2 regions of the Kitasatospora sp. NPDC002227 genome follow, and region 1 is predicted to be linked to the other one. Evidence: riboswitches for the same ligand, from Rfam matches in the RefSeq annotation. Region 1 holds a riboswitch; the other holds the start of a gene.

Region 1 (7,052 bases):
AGCGCTCCCAGAAGCTCGGGCCGACGGGCTTGGCGAAGTCGCCGGTGGCGACCAGGAAGCCCTTCTCGTCAGTGGTGATCTTGAGCTGCGGCAGCGGGTGACCGGCCGGGCCGAAGATCACGCGGGCGCCGTCCGCCAGGTCGAAGGTCGACTGGTGGCACGGGCACAGCGCGTGGTGGGTCTGCTGCTCGTACAGCGAGATCGGGCAGCCGACGTGGGTGCAGATCTTCGAGTAGGCGAGGATGCCCTCGAAGCCCAGCTCGCGCGAGTCCTTGTCCTTGATGTCCTCCGGAGCGATCCGGACCAGCATCAGGGCGTCCTTGGCGATCTTCTGCTGGAACTCCTCGTCGGCCTCGGTCAGGCCCTCGGGCTTGGCGAAGGTCAGCGAGCCGATCTGGATGTCCTCGGCCTTCATCGGCTCATCGGTGTTCATGTTGATGAGCTGGATCGGCTTGGACTCGGTCGCCTCGAGCCACCCGGTGTGCTGGAGCTTCTTCTCCGGCAGCGGGCCCAGGTCGCGCAGCAGCACCACACCGGAGAGCGGCACCAGGGCCATCGAACCGATGAGGGTGTTGCGGATCATCTTGCGGCGGCCGAAGCCGGACTCGGCGGCACCGGTCTTGAACTGCTCGATGACGTCCGCACGGACCTCGTCGTCGGCCTCGATCGGGTGCCGCTCGGCGGGGAGCTCGTGGTCGGACATCAGGGTGCGGGCCCAGTGGACCGCGCCCGCGCCGATGCAGAACAGCGCCACGCCCAGGGTCAGGCCCAGCGCGAAGTTCAGCGCGCTGATGTGACCGATCGGGAAGACGTAGATGATCTTGTCGATCGGGAAGATCACGTAGGACGCGATGAACCCGACGGTCGCGAGCATCGACACGACGAACATGAGCGAGACCTGGCGCTCGGCGCGCTTGGCGGCCCGCTCGTCGATGTCGGTGCGGCGCGGCTCGTGGGCCGGCAGTCCGGGGTCGGCGAACGGGTCGTCGTGGTGCTCGACCTCGGCGCCGTGAGAGGCGCCGTGCGCCTGCGGCAGCTTGTCTTCAGACATCTCGTGGCTCATGACTTCTTGGCCTTGGTGGTGTGGGCGGCGACCCAGATCGCGATCGCGATGAGAGCGCCGAGACCGAAGATCCAACCGAACAGGCCCTCGGTCACCGGACCGAGGCTGCCCAGGGTGAGACCACCGGGGTTCGGCTCCTCGTTGGTGGTGTGGCGGACGAAGGCCACGATCTGACGCTTCTGCTCCTCGGGCATGGTGCTGTCCGGGAAGGAGGGCATGTTCTGCGGGCCGGTCTGCATGGCCTCGTAGATGTGCTTGGCGTCGACACCCTCGAGGGACGGGGCGTACTTGCCCTGCGTCAGGGCGCCACCCGCGCCGGCGAAGTTGTGGCACTGCGCGCAGTTGGTGCGGAACAGCTCGCCACCCTTCGACACGTCGTTCGGGTTGGTCGAGGTGTACTGGTCCTTGGTCGGAGCGACCGGGCCGGGGCCGAGGGAGGCCACGAAGGCGGCCAGCTGGTCGATCTGGGTCTGGCTGTAGATGACCTTCTTGCGCGGGACCTGAGCACCCGGCTGCTGGGCCGGCATACGGCCGGTGCCGACCTGGAAGTCGACCGCGGCGGAGCCGACGCCGACCAGGCTCGGACCGTCGGAGCTGCCCTGGCCGTTCAGGCCGTGGCAGGAGGAGCAGCCCACGGCGAAGAGCTTCTTGCCCTCATCGATCGCGAGCGACTGCGCGGAGGCGTCGGCCTGCGCCCGCTGGGCGGGCGCGAACGCGGCGTACACTCCCCCGACGGCCGCCAGGGCGAGAAATAGAACGACCAGCGCCGCCAATGGGTGGCGCCGTCGTGCGGAGAGCTTTTTCACGGAATAACCCCGGTGTCAGGATCTGGTCGGCTGGTGGGTGCGCCCGGGCGCCGGGGTGTCCACCCGGCTGGGAGTGCGCGCGGTCGGTCGGGTCGTGTCTGCGGTCCGGCCGTGAGCCAGCGACCTGATCAGCTGGTTACTTGATCAGGTAGATGGTCGCGAACAGACCGATCCACACGACGTCGACGAAGTGCCAGTAGTACGACACCACGATCGCGGCGGTGGCCTGCTCGTGAGTGAAGCGCTTGGCCGCGTACGTCCGTCCGAGGACCAGCAGGAACGCGATCAGACCACCCGTCACGTGCATGCCGTGGAAGCCGGTGGTCAGGTAGAAGACCGTCCCGTACGGGTCGGAGGACAGCGAGAGGCCGTCCTTCTTGACCAGCTCGGTGTACTCGAAGATCTGACCGCCGATGAAGATCGCGCCCATCACGAACGTGATGGCGAACCACGAGCGGAGCTTCTTCACGTCACCGCGCTCGGCGGCGAAGACGCCGAGCTGGCAGGTGAGCGAGGAGAGCACCAGGATCGTGGTGTTCACCGAGGAGAAGGGGACGTTGAGGGCGTGCGCCTTCTCGGTCCAGAACTCTGCGCCCTTGACCGAGCGGAGCGTGAAGTACATCGCGAAGAGGGCCGCGAAGAACATCAGCTCCGAGCTCAGCCAGACGATGGTTCCGACGCTGACGAGGTTCGGCCTGTTGACCGCTCCGTGCGCGTGTCCGGTTTCTGTTGCTGTTGCTGTCGCCACGACGGACATTATGTCGGTCCCTTATTCCGTCTTCACGCCGGGGGGTGTACCTCGGAGTGTCCGGTGCGTGCGGTATGCCCAGATGGCGGCCGACGGGGTGTCCGGAGCGGGCCCGAGCTGGGCGGTGTCCGATTTCTGACGGTTCTTCGAGGGGCCTCCGGACGGCCTCCTGGCGGGCCGCTCACCCGTGTGCCCCGCGTGTCCGGGGCCGGGCGGGAGCCGGGGTGGGCTAGCAGATGAGCCGTACGGGTGGTGTAAGTGCCTCGGGGTGACGGGCTGTCCTCCGGGTGGGTGACGGCTCCCGCGCGGCGGCTTGAGGGAGATCGCGTCAAGGGGTCACCGGGAGGCCCCCCGGGGGGTAGCATCCGGAGGAGAACGTGGCCCCGGTCACACTCCGGGGTCGGCCAGACCGCGCACACATGTACGTCGTATAAGAGGACGACCTTCCCGGGGAGCAGGGCCCATGGCGCACACCACCGACGAGACGCTCACTGTGCTTGTCTACAGCGACGACCGCAACACCCGGGAGCAGGTGTCGCTCGCGCTCGGCCGCCGTCCGGCCGCCGACCTGCCCGAGCTGGTCTACCAGGAGTGCGCGACCCTGCCCGCCGTGATGAAGGCGCTGGAGAAGGGCGGCATCGACCTCTGCCTGCTCGACGGTGAGGCGACCCCGGCGGGCGGCCTCGGTGTGGCCCGCCAGGTGAAGGACGAGATCTACGGCTGTCCGCCGGTGCTGGTGCTGATCGGCCGGCCGCAGGACTCCTGGCTCGCCGCCTGGAGCCGGGCCGACGCCGCCGTCGCCCACCCGATCGACCCGGTCGCCCTGGCGGACACCGCCGCCACCCTGCTCCGGGCCCGGCTGACGGGCCGCACCCCGGCCGCGCACTGAACCACCCGGGTCCACGACCGCCCGCGCACTGACTGTCTCAGCAGGAGAGAAGGGTGCCGGACATCCCGGCGACCGAAGGCCCCTGCTCGCTAGGCTGGCTCCATCCCTTGTTCGGTGAAGCGATGAGAGCTGGAGTCAGCCATGGTGAACGTGCACCCTGCGAACGGCGGTAGCGACCCCGCGCAGGTGGTCCGCACCTGGCCGGACCTCCTGACCGCGCTGCTCGCCGGCGGTGACCTGAGCCGGGTGGACACCGCCTGGGCGATGGACCGGATCATGCGGGGCGAGGCCAGCCCGGTGCAGGTGGCCGGGTTCATGATCGCACTGCGGGCCAAGGGCGAGACGGTCGAGGAGGTCTCCGGCCTCGCCGAGTCGATGTACGCCCACGCCGAGCCGCTGCACATCCCCGGCCCGGCGGTGGACATCGTCGGTACCGGTGGCGACCGCGCCAAGACCGTCAACATCTCCACCATGTCCGCCGTGGTGGCCGCCGCGGCCGGCGCCAAGGTGGTCAAGCACGGCAACCGGGCCGCCTCCTCCGCGAGCGGCTCCACCGATGTGCTCGAGAAGCTCGGCATCAGCCCGGAGATCAGCACCCGCCGGGTCGCGGAGATCGCCGAGGAGGTCGGCATCACCTTCTGCGCCGCCGCCAAGTTCCACCCCTCGATGCGGCACGCCGCCCCCGCCCGGCGCGACCTCGGCGTGCCGACCGCCTTCAACATCCTCGGCCCGCTCACCAACCCGGCCCACGTCACCGCGCACGCCGTCGGCTGCTTCGACACCCGGCTGGCCGGCCTGATCGCCGGCGTCTTCGCCGAGCGGGGTGATTCCGCACTGGTGTTCCGGGGTGACGACGGGCTCGACGAGCTGACGACCTGTACGACCTCGCAGGTCTGGGTGGTGCGCGAGGGCGGCGTCACCGGGACCGCCTTCGACCCGCGCGAGGTCGGCATCGAGCTGGTCGAGATCTCCGCCCTGCGCGGGGCCGACCCGGAGTACAACGCGAACGTCGCCCGCCGGGTCTTCGCCGGGGAGCGCGGCGCCGTCCGGGACGCCGTCCTGCTCAACACCGCGGCCGGGCTGGCGGCGCTCGACCTGACGGATGCTCCGCTGACCGAGCAGCTGGCCGCCGGGATGGCCCGGGCGGCGGAGGCGATCGACTCCGGCGCCGCCGAGGCCACGCTCAAGGCGTGGGCACAGGCCAGCGCCCGCTAGGGATGTCGGGCCCGCGGGGTGTCTCGGCAAGTGGACACCCCGCGTGGCTTGCTTGACGGTGATCCGTACGCCTGCCTACAGTTCACGCCAGGTCATGAGTGACAGCGCAAAGCCCCAGCTTGCTGTCCGGCAACCCTCCGTCCGTGGCGGGGTGCCCTGGGTGAGGACCGGGCTCCGCGGCGATCCGCCCGTGGGGCAAGCGCGGACGCCTGGTCGTACTCGACACTCCCGGGGGTCCTCCATCCCTTGAGGAGTGTTGTCCCATGTCCGTCTCCGTCGACATCTGCGCCCCGCTCGCCGTCCTCGGCTCCGACGTCCAGGTGCCGCTGGTCTCCGGCGAGAAGGTCGCCTACGCCGCGCTCGACTACGCCGCCAGCTCGCCCGCCCTGCAGCGGGTCTGGGACGACGTCGCCGCCTACGCCCCGTACTACGGCAGCGTGCACCGCGGGGCCGGCTACCTCTCGCAGCTGTCCACCGACCTGTTCGAGCAGAGCCGCCGCACCGTCGAGGAGTTCCTCGATCTGCGCGAGGGCGACCAGGTCGTCTTCACCCGGGCCACCACCGACTCGCTCAACCTGCTGGCGGGCGCCGTCCCGGCCGGGACCAGGGTGTTCGCCTTCGAGACCGAGCACCACGCCTCGCTGCTGCCCTGGCGCCGCGAGGGACTGACCGTCAGCTACCTGCGCGCCCCGCGCTCGCACGACGAAGCCGTGCTGCGCCTCGAGGAGGCGCTGGCCGGGGCCGGGCAGGGCCCGAAGCTGCTGTGCGTGACCGGGGCCTCGAACGTGACCGGCGAGCTGTGGCCGGTCGCCGAGCTGACGGCGGTGGCGCACCGGTACGGCGCGCGGGTGGTGCTCGACGCGGCGCAGCTGGCGCCGCACCACCGGCTCTCGGTGCGGGAGCTGGGCGTGGACTGGGTCGCCTTCTCCGGCCACAAGCTGTACGCGCCGTTCGGCGCCGGGGTGCTGGCGGGGCGTTCGGACTGGCTGGACGCGGCGGAGCCGTACCTGGCGGGCGGGGGCGCCTCGCGGACGGTGGCCCGGGAGGCGGACGGCTCGGTCGCGGTGGAGTGGCAGCTCGGGCCGGCCCGGCACGAAGCGGGGTCGCCGAACGTGATCGGCGCCTACGCGGTGGCCTCGGCCTGCCGGGCGCTCACGGAGGCGGGGTTCGAGGCGCTCGAGGCGAGGGAGCAGCAGCTGATCTCGCTGGTGCGGGAGGGGCTCGCTTCGATCCCCGAGGTGAAGGTGCTGAGCCTGTTCGGGGCGGATGCCGAGCGGGTGGGGGTGCTGTCGTTCGTGGTGGAGGGGTGGAACAGCTCGCACTTCTCGGCGGCACTGTCGGCCGAGTACGGGATCGGGGTGCGGGACGGGCTGTTCTGCGCGCATCCGCTGGTGCGGACGCTGCTGGGCGGGGAGGAGGCGGCGCCGTCCGAGTGCGGCGCTCCTGAGGCGTCGCTGCCGGGGGAGCGGAGCCTGAACGCGATCCGGGTCAGCTTCGGGGCGGGGACTCCGGTGGAGCATGTGGAGCGGTTCGTGGCTGCGGTGCGGGAGCTGGTCGCCGACGGGGCGAAGTGGACGTACCGGAACGAAGGCGGCCGCTGCGTGGCCGATACCCGCCGCTGACCACCGGTTGCACCACCCAGGGGCGCGAGGAACTGCGCGACCGGCCATGTACGGCCTGCGGCCTACCGCTTCGCGCAGGTCCCCGCGCCCCTGGGGGTGTGACCTACTCGTCGTCCAGGCCCAGGGCGAAGGCCGCTTCCAGGTCGTGCTTGGAGTAGGTGCGGAAGGCGATCTGGGTCTCGGTGTGTTCGACGCCGGGGACCTTGTTGAGGCGGCCGGGGATCACGGTGGCGAGGTCGTCGTGGTCGCGGACGCGGACCATGGCGACCAGGTCGTAGCCGCCGGTGACGGAGTAGACCTCGCTGACGCCTTCGATGGCGGCGATCGCCTCGGCGATCTCGGGGATGCGGTCGACACTGGTCCTGATCAGAACGATCGCGGTGATCACGAGGCTTCTCCTTGCCATGGGGGACGCGGCCAGCGTATCCGGCGGGCGGGGGCGGGCCGGACGGCCAGGTACCCGGTGGCGAAACCGATCACGTGGACCAGGTACGCCACTCCGGGCCCGCCGGACCGGACCGACCACCACTGGAGCACGAACCAGAGGCCGAGCACCAGCCAGGCGGGCAGCCGGAGCGGGAGGAAGAGGAGCGCCGGCACCAGCGCGGTGACCCGGGCCCGGGGGTACAGGCGGAGGTAGCCGCCGAGGACGCCGGCGATCGCGCCGGAGGCGCCGACCACCGCGCGCAGGCCGTCGGGGCGGCCGGTC
Region 2 (7,052 bases), on a different contig from region 1:
GGCGACCAGGACCGGGGCCACACCGTGCTGGTTCGAACGTTCGCTCATACTGCCAACCTTGCCGGGTCCTCCCGGCAGCAAACCCTCGGCGCGGCCGGGGAGCGGCAATCAGCCAGCGGCAGTGGCCGGCGGCAGTGGCCGGCGGCACCGGCGGCCGGCCTCAGCCCCGGCGGGCCCGGTACTCCGGGACCTCGCGCATCGGCGGCCGCTCCAGAGCGCTGACCGGGTGGGTGTGCGCGGTGAACTCCCGGGTGACCGGGTCCCGGGTGAACTGGGTGAGCAGCGGGTGCACCAAGTCCGACTCGGCCTTCAGCCGGTGGGCGCGGTCCAGCCGCTCCAGCGCGGTGCGGTAGATGGTGGCGGCCATCCGGCCGAGCGCCTGGCCGTCCTGGTGGCGGTGGTGGCGCACGCCCACGTCCACCTGGGCCAGCGCGTCCAGGCCGACCTCGTCCAGCGCGTCCACCAGCAGGCCGAGCTCCACGCCGTACCCGGTCGGGAACGGCAGCCGCTCGAGCAGCGAGCGGCGGGCCGCGTACTCACCGCCGAGCGGCTGGACGAAGCCGGCCAGCTGGGGCCAGTGCAGATTGAGCAGCGGGCGGGCGACCAGCTCGGTGACCCGGCCGCCACCGGCCGGGACGACCGCGCCGTCGGTCTCGAGCGGGCGGTCGTACATCGCCTTGACCAGCTGCAGCGCCGGGTCGGTCAGCAGCGGCCCGACGATGCCGGAGACGAAGGCCGGGTCGAACTCGCGCAGGTCGGCGTCGATGAAGCAGACGATCTCGCCGGAGGTGACGAGCAGCGAGCGCCAGAGCACCTCGCCCTTGCCGGGCGCGGCGGGCAGCCGGGGCAGCACGTCGTCCCGGTGCACCACCCGGGCGCCGGCGGCGGCGGCCAGCTCGGCGGTGCGGTCCACCGAGCCGGAGTCGACCACCACCAGCTCGTCCACCAGCGGGAGGCGCTCCATCAGCTCGGTGCGGATCACCCGGACGATCTCGCCCACCGTCGGCTCCTCGTCCAGCGCGGGCAGCACCACACTGACCGTGCCGGCCGGGCCCGCCGCGCGCTTGGCGGCGAGCAGCATCTCGTCGGGCCGGTCCGCGGCCGTCCACGAGCGGCGGCGCAGCCAGGAGGCCACCTCCGGGAGAAGAGCCGGGGTCAGCTCTGCTGGCACTGTGTCGCTCCTAGCTGCTCGTCGGGTGATCCATCGGTTGTACAAGGCGCCGCGCCCCCAAGGGTGTTCCGCCCCGCGGCCGGTTCTGGGCTGTGTCATCTCGCAGGTCGGACGTTCCCTCGGAACGGGACTGCCTTCGGATACAGTCTTCGTACTGGGTCCAGGCCTTCGCACATCGGGGTCGGCCCAGGAGTATGACCACAACTTCACAGAGCTCATCCAGAGGGACTGAGGGAACGGCCCGTCGACGTCCCGGCAACCTTCTCGCACGGCTACTGACCGTTCTCGGTCGAGGCCCCGGCGGGACAGGTGCCAATTCCGTCCTGTGGCGCGCCCGCGCCACGGGGAAGATGAGGAGAGAGGCCTCCGCCACCATGGCTACCGCTACCCCTGAAGCCCCTGCCGCCGTCGACCTCGGCCCGGCCGCCGCGCTGTCCTGTCGCGAGTGCGGCACCCGCTTCCCGCTCGGCCCCAGCTTCGCCTGCCTGGAGTGCTTCGGGCCGCTGGAGATCGCCTACGACTTCGGCAGCGCCCCCGCCGAGGAGCTGCGCAAGCGGATCGAGGCCGGCCCGGCCAGCATCTGGCGCTACGCCCCGCTGCTGCCCGTCCCGGCCGATGTCGCCTCGAAGCCCAATCTCAACCCCGGCTGGACCCCGCTGGTGAAGGCCGACAACCTCGGCCGCGAGCTCGGTTTCACCGCCCAGCTGCACATCAAGGACGACTCCGGGAACCCGACGCACTCCTTCAAGGACCGCGTGGTCGCCTGCGCCATCGAGGCGGCGCGCGCCTTCAACTTCACCACCCTCTCCTGCTCCTCGACCGGCAACCTGGCCGGCGCGGTGGGCGCGGCGGCCGCCCGGGCCGGTTTCAAGTCCTGCGTGTTCATCCCGCACGACCTGGAGCAGGGCAAGGTCGTGATGGCCGGGGTGTACGGCGGCGAGCTGGTCGGCATCGAGGGCAACTACGACGACGTGAACCGCTTCTGCTCCGAGCTGATCGGCGACCCGGCCGGCGAGGGCTGGGGCTTCGTCAACGTCAACCTGCGCCCGTACTACGGCGAGGGCTCCAAGACGCTGGCGTACGAGATCTGCGAGCAGCTCGGCTGGCGGCTGCCGGAGCAGATCGTCATCCCGATCGCCTCGGGCTCGCAGCTGACGAAGATCGACAAGGGCCTGCAGGAGCTGATCAAGCTCGGGCTGGTCGAGGACCGCCCGTACCGGATCTTCGGCGCCCAGGCCGAGGGCTGCTCCCCGGTCTCGGCCGCCTTCAAGGCCGGCCACGACGTGATCCGCCCGGTCAAGCCGGACACCATCGCCAAGTCGCTGGCGATCGGCAACCCGGCCGACGGCCCGTACGTGCTCGACATCGCCCGCCGCACCGGCGGCGCGGTGGAGGACGTCACCGACGCCCAGGTGGTCGAGGCGATCAAGCTGCTGGCCCGCACCGAGGGCATCTTCGCCGAGACGGCGGGCGGGGTGACTGTGGGTGTGCTGAAGAAGCTGGTCGAGACCGGTCAGCTCGACCCGGCCAAGGAGACCGTCGCGATCAACACCGGCGACGGCCTGAAGACCCTGGACGCCGTCTCCGAGGCCGGCATGACCGCCGTCATCCGCCCGACGCTGGACGCGTTCCGCTCGGCCGGCCTCGCCACCGCCTGAATCCCCCCGCCTTTCGCAAGGAGCCGAACATGAGCGCCACCGTCCGCATCCCGACCATCCTGCGCACCTACACCGGCGGGTCCGCCGAGGTCACCGCCGAGGGCGCCACCCTCGCCGAGGTGATCCGGAGCCTCGAGGCGAACCACCCCGGCATCGCCGCGCGCATCCTGGACGACACGGGCAAGCTGCGCCGCTTCGTCAACGTCTACGTGAACGACGACGACGTGCGCTTCGCGGAGGGCCTGGAGACGGCCGTGGGGGACGGCGCGAGCGTCTCGGTGATCCCTGCCGTCGCGGGCGGCTGCTGACCCCTTCCGGGGGCCGGGAAAGCTTTACCGGCCGCCGTCGGAACCGGAACAGGAATTTCCGGTTTCGACGGCGGCCTTCGCGTGTCCGGTGGAAATCGCACGGTCCGGGGGAGAGTAGAGTGCGGCTTTAGCGGGCGTCTCCTCTCCGCCCCGATCCCACCTCTCGTACGCCCAGCCGGCCACGGCTGCCCGCCCCGCCGACCGATCGCGTACGCAAGGCCCGTCCGGCCGCTGAGACGTCCGTCCGGTAGTCCTGCACAGAAGATGTCAGGCTGTCGTCAGAAATCTTCGGGCAATCTGTGCCTTTCGCCCTGCTCTGTCCGGGGCGAATTGTTCGGCGGTGCGGCATTCGCCCCGGTCCGTCCCTTGTCGTTGCCAGGGAATTCCATGAAGTTGGGCCTGTTGCAGAGGGCGTCTGTCCGGATACATTCAGCCGCGGTCGACGTATTCGGTGGGGCCCAGGGGGGTACCTCGGGCTCGCTCGATCAGACCTGGGCCCGCACCCTGCGGGTCCGTGAAGGGCCAGCACAGCACAAGGGGAGTTCGGAATGGCTCAGGGCACCGTCAAGTGGTTCAACGCCGAGAAGGGCTACGGCTTCATCGCGGTCGACGGTGGTGCGGACGTGTTCGTCCACTACAGCGCGATCCAGATGGACGGCTACCGCACCCTCGAAGAGGGCCAGCGGGTCGAGTTCGAGATCTCCCAGGGGCAGAAGGGCCCGCAGGCGGACATGGTCCGTGCGCCCGCGGTCTGACCTTTCCGCACTGCGGAGCCTCGGCTCGCCTCGAGCTGGTGCTCAACGACTAGCTTCGCCCGGCAGGCCCGTACGACACCCGTCGTGCGGGCCTGCTGCCGTGTGCGGGTGCCACGTGCGTGTCGGCCGATTGGGCTTGCACTCGACACCCCCGAGTGCTAATCATTGGCGTTAGCACTCACAGCGTGAGAGTGACAACGGACCGGGTCGGTGAGGCCCCCGGGAGCGGTAGGGGACATGACCCCCGCACACCAGGGCCGTCCGTCGCGGGCACCTCTGGTCCGAGCAGTCGACCGTGTCCTGGAGGACCACTTCCGATGGCCAAGATCATCTCGTTTGACGAGGAAGCTCGCCGCGGCCTTGAGCGCGGCATGAACCAGCTTGCCGACGCCGTCAAGGTGACGCTGGGCCCCAAGGGCCGCAACGTCGTCCTTGAGAAGAAGTGGGGCGCCCCCACGATCACCAACGACGGTGTCTCCATCGCCAAGGAGATCGAGCTCGAGGACCCGTACGAGAAGATCGGTGCGGAGCTCGTCAAGGAGGTCGCCAAGAAGACGGACGACGTCGCGGGTGACGGCACCACCACCGCCACCGTGCTCGCCCAGGCGCTCGTCCGCGAGGGTCTGCGCAACGTCGCCGCCGGCGCCAACCCGATGGCCCTCAAGCGCGGTATCGAGAAGGCCGTCGCGGCCGTCTCGGACCAGCTGCTCGCGCAGGCCAAGGACGTGGAGACCAAGGAGCAGATCGCCTCCACCGCCTCCATCTCCGCCGCTGACACCCAGATCGGCGAGCTCATCGCCGAGGCGATGGACAAGGTCGGCAAGGAAGGCGTCATCACCGTCGAGGAGAGCAACACCTTCGGCCTCGAGCTCGAGCTCACCGAGGGCATGCGCTTCGACAAGGGCTACATCTCCGCCTACTTCGCCACCGACCTGGAGCGTATGGAGACCTCGTTCGAGGACCCGTACATCCTGATCGCCAACTCCAAGATCGGCTCGGTCAAGGACCTGCTGCCGCTCCTCGAGAAGGTCATGCAGAGCGGCAAGCCGCTCGTCATCATCGCCGAGGACGTCGAGGGCGAGGCCCTGTCGACCCTGGTCGTGAACAAGATCCGTGGCACCTTCAAGTCCGTCGCCGTCAAGGCCCCGGGCTTCGGTGACCGCCGCAAGGCCATGCTCGGCGACATCGCCATCCTCACCGGTGGCACCGTCATCTCCGAGGAGGTCGGCCTCAAGCTCGAGAACGCCGGCGTCGACCTGCTGGGCACCGCCCGCAAGGTGGTCATCACCAAGGACGAGACCACCATCGTCGACGGTGGCGGCGACAGCGACCAGGTCGCCGGCCGCGTGAACCAGATCCGTGCCGAGATCGAGAACAGCGACTCGGACTACGACCGCGAGAAGCTCCAGGAGCGCCTCGCCAAGCTCGCCGGTGGCGTCGCCGTCATCAAGGCGGGCGCGGCCACCGAGGTCGAGCTCAAGGAGCGCAAGCACCGCATCGAGGACGCCGTCCGCAACGCGAAGGCCGCCGTCGAGGAGGGCATCGTCGCCGGTGGTGGCGTCGCGCTGCTGCAGGCCGGTGTCGCGTTCGACAAGCTGGAGCTCGAGGGCGACGAGGCCACCGGTGCCAACATCGTCCGCGTGGCCCTGGAGGCCCCGATCAAGCAGATCGCGGTCAACGCCGGCCTCGAGGGCGGCGTCGTGGTGGAGAAGGTCCGCAACCTCCCCGCCGGCCACGGCCTGAACGCCGCGACCAACGAGTACGTCGACCTGATCGCCTCCGGCATCATCGACCCGGCGAAGGTCACCCGCTCGGCCCTGCAGAACGCCGCCTCCATCGCGGCGCTCTTCCTCACCACCGAGGCCGTCATCGCCGACAAGCCCGAGAAGGCCGGCGCCGCTGCCGGCGGCGGCATGCCGGGCGGTGACATGGACTTCTGATCCTGGCTCCAGGATCAGCTGGTTCTTCTGCGAGGGCGGTCTCCCCACACGGGGAGGCCGCCCTCGCGGCGTTCCGGTCCGCGGCCCGGGCGCGGGAGAATGGGGCAATGATCACCCCTGACTCTTCTGCCGTCGAAGCCGCGCTGCACGGCGCGCGGGCGTCCATCCTTGCCGACCTGACCGCCCGGGACGTGGCGGATGCCGCCGTGGTGTCGCTGGTGGAGGATGCCGTGACGCACCGGCGCTGGTGGCTGGAGCAGTGGCCGGACGGGGCCGAGTACGTGCTGGGGCTGGTGGCCCAGGACGTGCAGGACAAGCTGCTGGAGACGTACGGGCGGTGGCCGCTGTGCGTGGAGTGCGCGGAGGCGGAGGACGACCCGCACGCGCTGAGCGTGGAGCCGGAGCTCGGGCCGGAGCCGCACTGGGTGTGCGGCAAGCGGGGTGTGGTGGTCGCGGCCGTCGGGGAGCTGTCGTGATCTACATAGACCCGCCGACCTGGCCGGGGCACGGCAAGCTCTGGTCGCACCTGGTGAGCGATGTCAGCTACGAGGAGCTGCACGAGTTCGCGGCCCGGCTCGGGGCGCCCGCGAAGGGCTTCGAGCGGGACCACTACGACATCCCCGAGAAGTGGTACGAGGACGCCGTCCGGCTGGGCGCGACGCCGATCGGGAGCAAGGAGCTGGTGGCCCGCCTGACGGCGGCGGGCCTGCGGCGGCGGAAGGCCGCTACGCGCTGAGCGCGTCGAGTTCAGCGGCCAGGTTGGCCCGGGCCGGGGCGTCGTAGCGGTCCCGGGCGGTGGGGGTGCGGTAGAGCGCGGGCAGGGCGAGGAGCTGGCGCAGGACGGCCGCGCGGCCCTCGCGGAAGGCCTCCGGCGGGACGAAGGAGTACTCCTCGCGGACGGCGGCCGCGTACGCCGCGTAGGCCTCCGCCGAGCCGCCGAGGACCGCCAGATCGGCGTCGCACAGCACCTCACCGTTGCGGTCGCCCGGCTCGGGGTGGTGCGTGACGGTCAGGCGGACCAGCCGGGCCGTCTCCTCGGCGAGCGCCGCCGGCACGCCCGCGTCCTCGAGGGCCCGCAGGGCGAGGCGGGCGCTGCGCTCCTCGTTCTCGGAGCGCTCCGGCTGGTAGACGGCGTCGTGGTACCAGACCGCGAGGCGGACGGCGTCCGGGTCCTCCGCGTGCTCGGCGAGGGCGTCGACCTGGTCGAGCATCGCCCGCAG

The links. Region 1 has a riboswitch for S-adenosylmethionine ahead of ABT095_RS16830 (aminotransferase class V-fold PLP-dependent enzyme). Riboswitches for the same ligand answer to the same signal wherever they lie in the genome.
Region 2: another riboswitch for S-adenosylmethionine. It lies ahead of thrC (threonine synthase); the one in region 1 lies ahead of ABT095_RS16830 (aminotransferase class V-fold PLP-dependent enzyme).

What each region holds. Positions count from the first base shown of each region.
Region 1 is NZ_JBEOWY010000015.1:140,931-147,982, forward strand. Features, by position in the region: gene qcrA (cytochrome bc1 complex Rieske iron-sulfur subunit) at 1-1,063, opposite strand, end outside; gene qcrC (cytochrome bc1 complex diheme cytochrome c subunit) at 1,060-1,869, opposite strand; gene ctaE (aa3-type cytochrome oxidase subunit III) at 2,006-2,626, opposite strand; gene ABT095_RS16820 (hypothetical protein) at 3,081-3,506, shown strand; gene trpD (anthranilate phosphoribosyltransferase) at 3,648-4,721, shown strand; SAM riboswitch class IV at 4,812-4,929, shown strand; gene ABT095_RS16830 (aminotransferase class V-fold PLP-dependent enzyme) at 4,985-6,343, shown strand; gene ABT095_RS16835 (Lrp/AsnC ligand binding domain-containing protein) at 6,447-6,731, opposite strand; gene ABT095_RS16840 (rhomboid family intramembrane serine protease) at 6,728-7,052, opposite strand, start outside.
Region 2 is NZ_JBEOWY010000009.1:76,870-83,921, forward strand. Features, by position in the region: gene ABT095_RS10870 (alpha,alpha-trehalose-phosphate synthase (UDP-forming)) at 1-48, opposite strand, end outside; gene ABT095_RS10875 (glucosyl-3-phosphoglycerate synthase) at 161-1,171, opposite strand; SAM riboswitch class I at 1,384-1,528, shown strand; gene thrC (threonine synthase) at 1,546-2,829, shown strand; gene ABT095_RS10885 (ubiquitin-like small modifier protein 1) at 2,859-3,137, shown strand; gene ABT095_RS10890 (cold-shock protein) at 3,686-3,892, shown strand; gene groL (chaperonin GroEL) at 4,210-5,832, shown strand; gene ABT095_RS10900 (DUF8819 family protein) at 5,940-6,308, shown strand; gene ABT095_RS10905 (DUF4031 domain-containing protein) at 6,305-6,568, shown strand; gene ABT095_RS10910 (HD domain-containing protein) at 6,558-7,052, opposite strand, start outside.